DNA from 3 places in the Proteus sp. G2626 genome. Region 3 is predicted to be linked to each of the others. Evidence: predicted binding sites of a transcription regulator. Region 3 holds the regulator's gene; each other region holds the start of a gene.
The links. The regulator PhoB, encoded in region 3, activates phosphate uptake and scavenging genes when phosphate is short. The targets are predictions, from matches to a motif close to CTGTCATAAAACTGNCNNAT.
Positions count from the first base shown of each region.

Region 1 (3,278 bases), on a different contig from region 3:
GAAACTGCTAATTATCAATTAGTTGCACAAGGTGAAGCTAAAAACCAGTGGCTATTCATGCTAACAACACAACCTTATCAACCTTTAGATAAAGATGCTGGTATTGCACCAACTAGCCCTCGTTTGCAAACTCTCGCTAAACAACTTGATCAAAAAAATATTCAGGCATTTTGGCAACAAATACACCAAGAAGGGACTCCTCTGATTGAGCCTTATGATCATGATAAAAAGCGAGTAACTTTTCTCTGGCAAGGCGCAAAAAAGAATGTCTATTTGCTGGGATCACCTGAAGGTAACCATGATCCGTTAACTCATTTACCCAATAGTGATATTTGGTATCGTAGTTATATCGTGCCTAACGATACATTAATGCAATATAAATTAGCCCCTGATGTTCCGGTTATTGAAAATGCAGAACCCTTTGAACAACGTCGCGCGATTTTAACCACAGCACAGGCGGATCCGTTGAATTCTCACGATTCACCAAGTCAGTCAGAGGATATTTATAATCATTTCTCTTTGTTGTCATTAGACCGTCAGCGCGAATGCCATTTGCCTGATATTCTTGATAGAGCAATGAAAGGCAAGACAGAGATTGTTCGCTTTCACAGCGAGATCTTAAATAATGATCGTGAAATAGCACTTTACCTGCCAGCTCAAAAAATGGAAACGCCTCGACTTCTTGTATTATTTGATGGGCAAACTTATCGTCGCCAATATGGTATTGATAAGTTTTTTGATAAACAGATCGAAGAGGGGAAATTACCGCCAATCATGATCCTATTTGTTGACAGTATTGATGGCGATCGACGTGGGATCGAATTACCACCCAATCCTGATTTTTACCGTTTTTTAGCTGATGAATTGTTTGTTTGGTTAGAAAAAGAGAAAGGTATCCATGTCTCGGGGGAAGAAACGATAGTGTCAGGTTCTAGTTATGGTGGATTAGCTTCTTCATGGATTGCATTTAATCGTCCTGAGCGCTTTGGCAAAGTACTCAGTATGTCTGGCTCCTATTGGTGGGCGCCTGAAAATGAAGAACCAGAATGGCTTATTCGTCAATTTAAGCAAGCGGATAAAAAACCATTACAGTTTTTCTTAGAAGCAGGACTATTTGAAAGCCGTGGAGATAAAGGGGGAATTCTAAATAATAATCGCCATCTTAAACAAGTTTTAGAACAAAAAGGTTACCCTGTTAAATCACTCGAAATGGCCAGTGGACATGATTATATCTCTTGGTGTGAAACACTGTATCTGGGAACAAAAGCACTAACACAAGAAAATTAATCTCTCAGGACTCAATCGTAATACAATAGAAGCTTATACAAGATAATGCATAGTATAAGCTTCGTTCTTGTCACTAACCTGTCATAAAGCTGTCATCAAAATTGCTTTTACTCTTCATTTCTTTGTCATTTAACTACCGTAAGCTTTTTCTGACTTAAAACATTAATCTTGTTTTTACTTTAGAGTGCAAGGAAAAAGCTATGTCTCATCGTTACCAACGTTCTATTTTATCCGTTATTGTCACAACGCTATTGGCTGGTGCGAGTTTCCCTTCTTTTGCTGCTCCCGTTGCTGCGGATGCAATTTTGGCACAAGATCGCGCAGCAAAAGGTAATATCACAGAATTTGGCGGTGCTCGCCGTATGACTCAAGATCAAACTGAGGCATTAAAAGCAGCTTTAAATAATAATCAAGCGAAAAATGTGATCCTCTTTATTGGTGATGGTATGGGGGATTCTGAAATCACTGTTGCACGTAACTACGCTGAAGGTGCGGGTGGTTTTTTTAAAGGTATTGATGCATTACCGATGACGGGTCAATATACACACTATTCATTAGACAGAAAAACACAAAAACCTAACTATGTCACAGATTCGGCAGCCTCAGCAACGGCATGGGCTTCGGGTGTGAAAACGTATAATGGTGCATTAGGGATTGATGTATTTGGTAAGGATCATCAAACCATTTTAGAATTAGCAAAAGCTAACGGAAAGGCAACGGGGAACGTGACGACATCAGAAATTCAAGATGCAACACCTGCCGCACTATTTTCTCATGTCACTGGACGTAAATGTTATGGTCCTGTTGAAACCTTAGAAAAATGCTCAACTAATGCATTAGAAAATGGCGGTAAAGGTTCTATCTCTGAGCAACTACTAGTGACTCGTGCAGATGTTACATTAGGGGGCGGTGCAAAAAGTTTTGCTCAAACCGCAGTAGCGGGTGAATACAAAGGTAAAACATTAGAACAACAAGCCATTGAACGTGGTTATCAAATCGTCAAAGATGCTAAATCATTAGACGCCATTACTTTGGCGAATCAAGATAAGCCAGTATTAGGGTTATTCCATGAGGGCAATATGGCTGTAGCGTGGGAAGGGCCTAAAGCGGTTTATCATGGCAATATCAATAACCCGCCATTAGAATGTAAACCTAACTCTAAACTTGACCCTAATGCGCCAACACTGGCACAAATGACCAAAAAAGCGATTGATTTACTGAAAACCAATGAAAATGGCTTCTTCTTACAAGTCGAAAGTGCCTCTATTGATAAGCAAGATCATAATGCTAATCCTTGTGGTCAAATCGGTGAAACAGTTGCGTTAGATGAAGCTGTACAGATCGGTTTAGATTTTGCTAAACAAAACGGTGACACTCTGATTATTGTTACAGCTGACCACGCGCATTCAAGTCAAATTATAGAAGCTGATGTGAAATCAAGTGGATTAACACAAGCACTTATTACCAAAGATGGTGCGGTTATGGTGGTGAATTACGGTAACTCAGAAGAAGGATCTCAAGAGCATACGGGGGCACAATTACGAGTTGCGGCTTACGGTCCACATGCAGCTAATGTAGTTGGATTAACAGATCAAACGGACTTGTTCTTCACCATGCGTGATGCAATGGGCCTGAAATAAATTTAAGTTGATTTAATAGTCTGTCTGAACATGTAGTCGAATTGCCTTACTAAATTGTTGTATTTTTGCGCGACCTAGAGAGATACCCTCTGGTCGCGTTTTTTTATTGAACGTTTGATACATGAAAAATAAAATGATAATAAATCAATGGGTTATTTGTAGTGCGACTTTGAAAATGACATATTCTCTGTTATAATTAACAGAATTTACGAATTAATCTATGTAATATTCTCAACTTCTCCATTGATTATTGTGCTTAAGTTGCAATATCTTTTTGTCTAATAACGCACTGTGTTATTAAGGCATTACCAATAAAAATCTTTTCTCAGATAATTTATCTGCTCATGGTCT
Region 1 covers NZ_JAABNH010000007.1:214,503-217,780, reverse strand. Annotated here, with positions in the region: gene GWJ05_RS03445 (alpha/beta hydrolase-fold protein) at 1-1,287, shown strand, start outside; gene phoA (alkaline phosphatase) at 1,488-2,927, shown strand.
Region 1: phoA (alkaline phosphatase) is a predicted target of PhoB. The motif match lies at 1,366-1,385, and genes of this name have one in related genera.

Region 2 (3,278 bases), on a different contig from region 3:
CAGTTTGGGGGCTTGGTTACGTCTTTGTTCCTGATGGAACCAGCGCTCAATGAGAAGGCTGAGGCTTTCACCCCACAATAAACTGACTCGCTCGTTATTTCTGGTTATCTCGCTACTTTTTTTTAGCTTGATAGCCAGTTATATCGTTGTGCAACATCTTATTGTAGGGCCAAGCCTTCAGCAATTTAATAAAGTTTTAGCGTATGAAATACGCACATTAATGCCTGAAGAACTTATTTTAGTCGATGGCACTCCACTTAAAATTTCTCCTGCTTTACGCAATAAAATCTATAGCGAATTAGGTATCTCTTTTTTTGATAAAGAGGCCGCGCTTGAGGAGGGGCTCTATTGGGCTAAAATCGACGACAAATTAAGTGAGCAGATGTCTGAATATCTGGGAGGAGAAACAGAGATTTGGATTGAAAACACGCTAGAATACCCTGTTTTATGGATCAACACGCATATTTCCCCCTCTCTTTGGATCCGCGTTCCACTCACTGAATTAGGGCAAAACTTCTTACTACCTGTTTATCGACAAGCGATTATTTTTATTATCATCGTTGTCGCTTTTTTCTGGCTCTATAACCGTTTTCAAAATCGCCCACTCAATGAAGTCGAATATGCTGCACGTCGTATCGGGAAAGGCGTTATTCCGCCACCTATCACTGAATCTGGCTCCTCTGAAATGCGATCAATCATTCGTGCATTTAATCAAATGTCATCAGGCATACGCTCATTAGATAATGATAGAACACTCGTAATGGCTGGCGTAAGTCATGACTTACGTACACCGCTCACTCGTATTCGCCTTGCTACTGAAATGATGAGCCCTGAAGATAGTTATCTTGCTGATTCTATCAATAAAGATATTGAAGATTGTGATGCCATTATTGGCCAATTTCTAGACTATATGCGCACCGGTAAAGAGATGTCTTTGGAACTGTGCGATATGAATAATCTACTACAAGAAGTCATTTCAGCTGAAGCAAATTCAGGCAAAATAAGTGAAGTTCACCTTCATCCTACCCCCATTAATATTACGGCTAACCCTATCGCTGTGAAACGAGCACTTGCCAATATGATGGTGAATGCCACTCGCTATGGCAATGGTTGGATACGCGTTTCAAGTGGGAGAAATGAAGAATATGCATGGTTTCAAGTCGAAGATGATGGCCCAGGTATTCCACAAGAAGACCGACAACGTCTTTTCCAACCTTTTGTTCAAGGTGAGCAAGCACGTAGCTCAACGGGCGCGGGTTTAGGATTATCCATTATTCGCCGTATTATAGATGCCCACGGCGGTTATGTTGAACTTGATGATAGCGTTAAAGGTGGCTTACTCATCCGTGCTAATTTTCCGTTAAAAGAGCGCGATGACGAGGACGATTAATTTCTCTTCATCTAAAGCCTCTTTTGATTCCATCGTTTCCATTCTATTTTCTCTTCTTCCTGTCAATATTTCATCATTTTTTTACTTTGTCATAAAACTGTCACAATTAAGACATTTAATTGTCATCTTACTGACCTATTGTCTGTGCGTACCGTAACCGAAGTTGATAGATGTCGAAAATTATTCTACCTATCCCACAGGAGGGATTATGAAACTGATGCGTACCACCCTGACTAGTGTCATTGCCGCTGCGTTTTCAATGACCGCTCTTTCTGCACAGGCAACGACCTCGCTGACTGGTGCTGGCGCAACGTTCCCTGCCCCGGTTTATGCTAAATGGGCAGATTCCTATCAGAAAGAAACGGGTAACAAAATTAACTACCAAGGCATTGGATCCTCTGGTGGTGTAAAACAGATTATTGCAAATACCGTTGATTTTGGTGCTTCTGATGCCCCATTAGCGGATGCTAAGTTACAAGCTGACGGTTTATTCCAGTTCCCAACCGTGATTGGTGGCGTTGTTATGGCTGTCAATATTCCGGGTATCAAATCAGGTGAACTGACCTTAGATGGCGATACTATTGGTAATATCTATTTAGGCAAAATCCAAAAATGGAACGACCCTGCCATCACAAAACTCAATCCAGGCGTAAAATTACCAGACCAGAATATCGCGGTTATTCGTCGCGCTGATGGTTCAGGTACATCATTCGTTTTCACTAGCTACTTATCCAAAGTCAATAACGCATGGAAAGACCAGGTAGGCGCAGGTTCTACGGTTAAATGGCCTACCGGTTTAGGTGGCAAAGGGAATGATGGTATTGCTGCATTTGTTCAGCGTGTACCAGGTTCAATTGGTTATGTTGAATATGCTTATGCCAAACAAAATAATCTTGCTTATACTAAATTAGTAACCGCTGATGGTGAAGTGATTGCACCAACGTCTGACAGCTTTAGTGCTGCGGCAAGAAAAATTGATTGGAGCAAAAGCTTTGCACAAGACCTGACTAACCAGAAAGGTGAAAATGCATGGCCAATTACTTCAACCACCTTTATCTTAGTGCATCAAAAACAACAAAATGCAGAAAAAGGTAAAGAAGTGCTGAATTTCTTCAACTGGGCTTATGACAAAGGTAATCAGGAAGCGAAAAACCTAGATTACGCAGTATTACCCGCAGAAGTTGTAGAACAAATTCGAGCTGCATGGAAAACAAGTATCAAAGACAGTAATGGTAAACCGATTTACTAATAAAATCGGCAACCATTAAGAGATAAGTTAACGTTCACCCCCTGCTAAACAGGGGGTAATAAATTAAAAGAGGCTTTATGGCCGAGCACACAACGGTAATAAAGGCCCCTAGTAAACGAGGGGACGTTATTTTCAGCGCACTAGTCCGTCTAGCTGCGTTGATTACGCTTTTGCTTTTAACAGGTATCATTGTTTCACTGATTTTTGCCTCATGGCCAAGTATTCAACAATTTGGTCTCTCGTTCTTATGGACGAAAGAGTGGGATCCGCCTGCTCAGGAATTTGGTGCGTTAGTGCCCATTTATGGCACCGTTGTAACGTCAATCATCGCACTGGTTATTGCCGTTCCTGTCAGCTTTGGTATCGCCCTTTTCCTCACTGAGTTAGCACCTAACTGGTTAAAACGCCCATTAGGTATTGCTATCGAGCTACTCGCTGCCATTCCAAGTATTGTTTATGGTATGTGGGGACTGTTTGTCTTCGCTCCATTGTTTGCAACTTATTTCCAAGAGCCTGTCGGTAATGTGCTTTCATCCATTCCTATTGTGGGTGAGCTATTCTCAGGCCCGGCTTTTGGTATTGGTATCTTAGCTGCAGGCGTTATCCTCGCTATCATGATCATTCCTTATATCGCTTCTG
Region 2 covers NZ_JAABNH010000025.1:161,795-165,072, reverse strand. Annotated here, with positions in the region: gene ompR (osmolarity response regulator transcription factor OmpR) at 1-53, shown strand, start outside; gene envZ (two-component system sensor histidine kinase EnvZ) at 50-1,390, shown strand; gene pstS (phosphate ABC transporter substrate-binding protein PstS) at 1,599-2,639, shown strand; gene pstC (phosphate ABC transporter permease PstC) at 2,717-3,278, shown strand, end outside.
Region 2: pstS (phosphate ABC transporter substrate-binding protein PstS) is a predicted target of PhoB. The motif match lies at 1,477-1,496, and genes of this name have one in related genera.

Region 3 (3,278 bases):
CGTCTTTCAAAAACATCATAAACCGTTAATTCTGTCAGTGTTTCTTTCTCATTTTGGGTGAGTGCCTGGCGCTGTTTTCTAGCTCTTCTTAATAAAACCACATCAAAAAGTGGGTCGTTAGTCAGTTCTTGAATTCGAGTTTGTATATCACTGAGATAATCTTGTGTAGAAACTTCAATATCCAACCAGATAGTCGTATCTGTTTCAGTATATTGTTTCTTTAAATTTTCAAGCTGTGTGGCTATCTCTTTTAAGGAGCCAGTAATTGTGCGCAATAGCTGAAATTCGGGGATAGGGAGTAGCGTAAGCTCGGTTAATTTATCTTGCTCAAAATCGATAAGACAGACGCTTTTTTGTTGCCCACTCTCATCAAAACTTAAAGGAATTGGAGAACCACTATAACGAATATGTCCTGATTTATTCACCACTTGAGGGCGATGAATGTGGCCAAGAGCAATATAATCAAATTCAGGAAACAGGGTCGCAGAGAAGGCTTCTAAAGTACCGATATATATTTCACGTACAGAATCGGTCATACTTGCACCAATCGTTGTTAGGTGACCTGTCGCAATAATAGGGATGTTTATATTTAATTGATTACGCAAATCGAGAGCGGCTTGATATTGAGCTTGATAATAATCAGCAATCGCTTCTTTTAGGGCATTTTGTTTCTCAGCACCGGATTGTCCACTTCGACTAGTTATCATATCTCTAGGACGTAGATAAGGGATCGCACAAAGTAACGCACCTGGCGTGTTATCTTTTTGACGAAGAATTAGTGGTACTTGTGGTGCTTCAGTATGCACATTGGCAATAACAGTAGTATTTAAACACGCCAATAGTGATTTAGATTCATTGAGTGTTGCGACAGAATCGTGATTGCCACCTAAAATAATCAATTGGCATTGTGTTTCTCTCATGGCAACAACAAAGCGGTTATAAAGTTCTCGGGCATAACTTGGGGGAGAGCCTGTATCAAATATATCGCCAGCAACAATCAGGGCATCGACTTGATTATCCTTAATTTGGACTAATAACCAATCAAGAAATTGTTGATGTTCTTGTACGCGGGTTTTCGTAAAAAAGTATTGCCCTAAATGCCAGTCTGATGTGTGAATAATCCGCATTGCTATCCCTCTTTTTTATTTGATGAAGAGTATAGCGCACCTTGCTTTTTTAGTGAAAACTCAACAATAAACCCCATTTTTGAGTGATATTTCACCAAAAAATGATTTATTGACCTTAACAACAGGGATCTATTTCAGTAATGTTAAGGTTAGTCATAAATCTGTCATAAAACTGCATCATAATCATTTTGACCCTCTATATACATTACACAGGATAGAGTATGGCAAGGCGTATTCTTGTTGTTGAAGATGAAACCGCAATTCGAGAAATGATCTGTTTTGTTTTAGAACAAAATGGTTTTCAACCAATTGAAGCAGAGGATTATGATTCTGCATTGAGTTTTCTTATTGATCCTTACCCTGATCTGGTTTTATTAGATTGGATGATCCCCGGTGGCTCAGGTTTACAGGTAATAAAACAGATGAAGCGAGAAAGTAATACTCGTGACATTCCTATTATTATGTTAACAGCAAAAGGGGAAGAAGAAGATAAAGTCCAAGGCTTAGAAACAGGTGCAGATGATTATGTTATTAAACCTTTTTCACCTAAAGAGCTTGTTGCCCGTGTGAAGGCGATTTTACGGCGTTTGTCACCAATGTCAGCGGAAGATATTATCGAGTTCAATGGGTTAGCACTTGATCCTGTTTCTCATCGCGTCACCAGTCAAGATAAACCTATTGATATGGGGCCTACTGAATTTAAACTCCTGCACTTTTTTATGACACATCCTGAACGTGTGTATAGTAGAGAACAACTGCTAAACTATGTTTGGGGAACGAATGTTTATGTCGAAGACCGTACCGTGGATGTGCATATTCGTCGTTTACGTAAAGCCATTGAAGAAGATGGTCATGACCGAATGATACAGACAGTACGTGGAACGGGATATCGTTTCTCTGCCCGTTTCTAAGTCAATATGGGAGTAATCGTCAGGTGTTAGAACGACTATCGTGGAAAGCCCTCGTTTGGGGGCTATGTCTATTTTGCTTACCTGCTTTTGTATTATCGCTTTTTATTGGTCATCTTCCTTGGTTGCTGGTGGTATCACTCCTCAGTGCTTTGGTCTGGCATGCTTATAATTTGATGAAATTGTCTAAATGGTTATGGCTAGATCGCTCTGTCTTACCACCAGAAGGCAGAGGAGGATGGGAACCTATTTTTTATGGCATTCGACAAACACAACAACGCAATCGTAAACGGCGTCGAGAATTAGGAGACTTAATAAAACGCTTTAGAAGTGGCGCTGAAAGTTTACCTGATGCGGTTGTGATGATGACAAATGAAGGTAACATTTTTTGGTGTAACAGCCTTGCTCAACACTTGTTAGGTTTTCGGTGGCCGGAAGACAATGGGCAAACTATTTTTAACTTATTACGTTACCCGGATTTTTTGCACTATTTTACTGCGAATGATTTTAGCCGACCTTTAACCATTTCGCTCAACAATGGTTCTATTGTGGAGTTTCGTGTGATGCCGTATAGCGAAGATCAGCGCTTGATGGTAGCTCGCGATGTAACAGAAAAAAATAAATTGGAAAATTCGCGACGAGATTTTTTTGCTAATGTCAGTCATGAGCTAAGAACACCATTAACCGTTATTCAAGGCTATCTTGAAATGATGGAAGAAACTTGTGTCGCGAAACCTGCAGAGCATAAGGCAATAGTCACAATGCAAGAGCAAGCTAAACGTATGGATACACTTGTTCAGCAACTCTTACAACTTTCACGTATTGAATCTGCTCCTCATATTGATTTAAACAAGATTGTTGATATTCCTGCTATTTTGGTTTTATTAGAACAAGAAGCGAACGCATTGAGCCAAGGTCAGCATCACATTATTTTTGATATTGATGGGAATTGGGCTGTTCGTGGTAATGAAGAGCAACTACGTAGTGCGGTTTCTAATTTAGTCTATAACGCCATTAATCACACTGAGAAAGGTACGACAATTAAAGTCTGTTGGAAGAAAATTCCACAAGGTATGTTATTTAGTGTGTCTGATAATGGTGCGGGGATCAGTGCTGAGCACTTAACGCGTTTAACCGAACGTTTCTATCGTGTTGATAAAGCCCGTTCCCGCCATGCAGGGGGCACAGGGTTAGGTTTGGCGATTGTGAAAAAATCGCTTATTCATCACCACTCTCAATTGAA
Region 3 covers NZ_JAABNH010000009.1:239,371-242,648, reverse strand. Annotated here, with positions in the region: gene sbcD (exonuclease subunit SbcD) at 1-1,127, opposite strand, end outside; gene phoB (phosphate regulon transcriptional regulator PhoB) at 1,349-2,038, shown strand; gene phoR (phosphate regulon sensor histidine kinase PhoR) at 2,062-3,278, shown strand, end outside.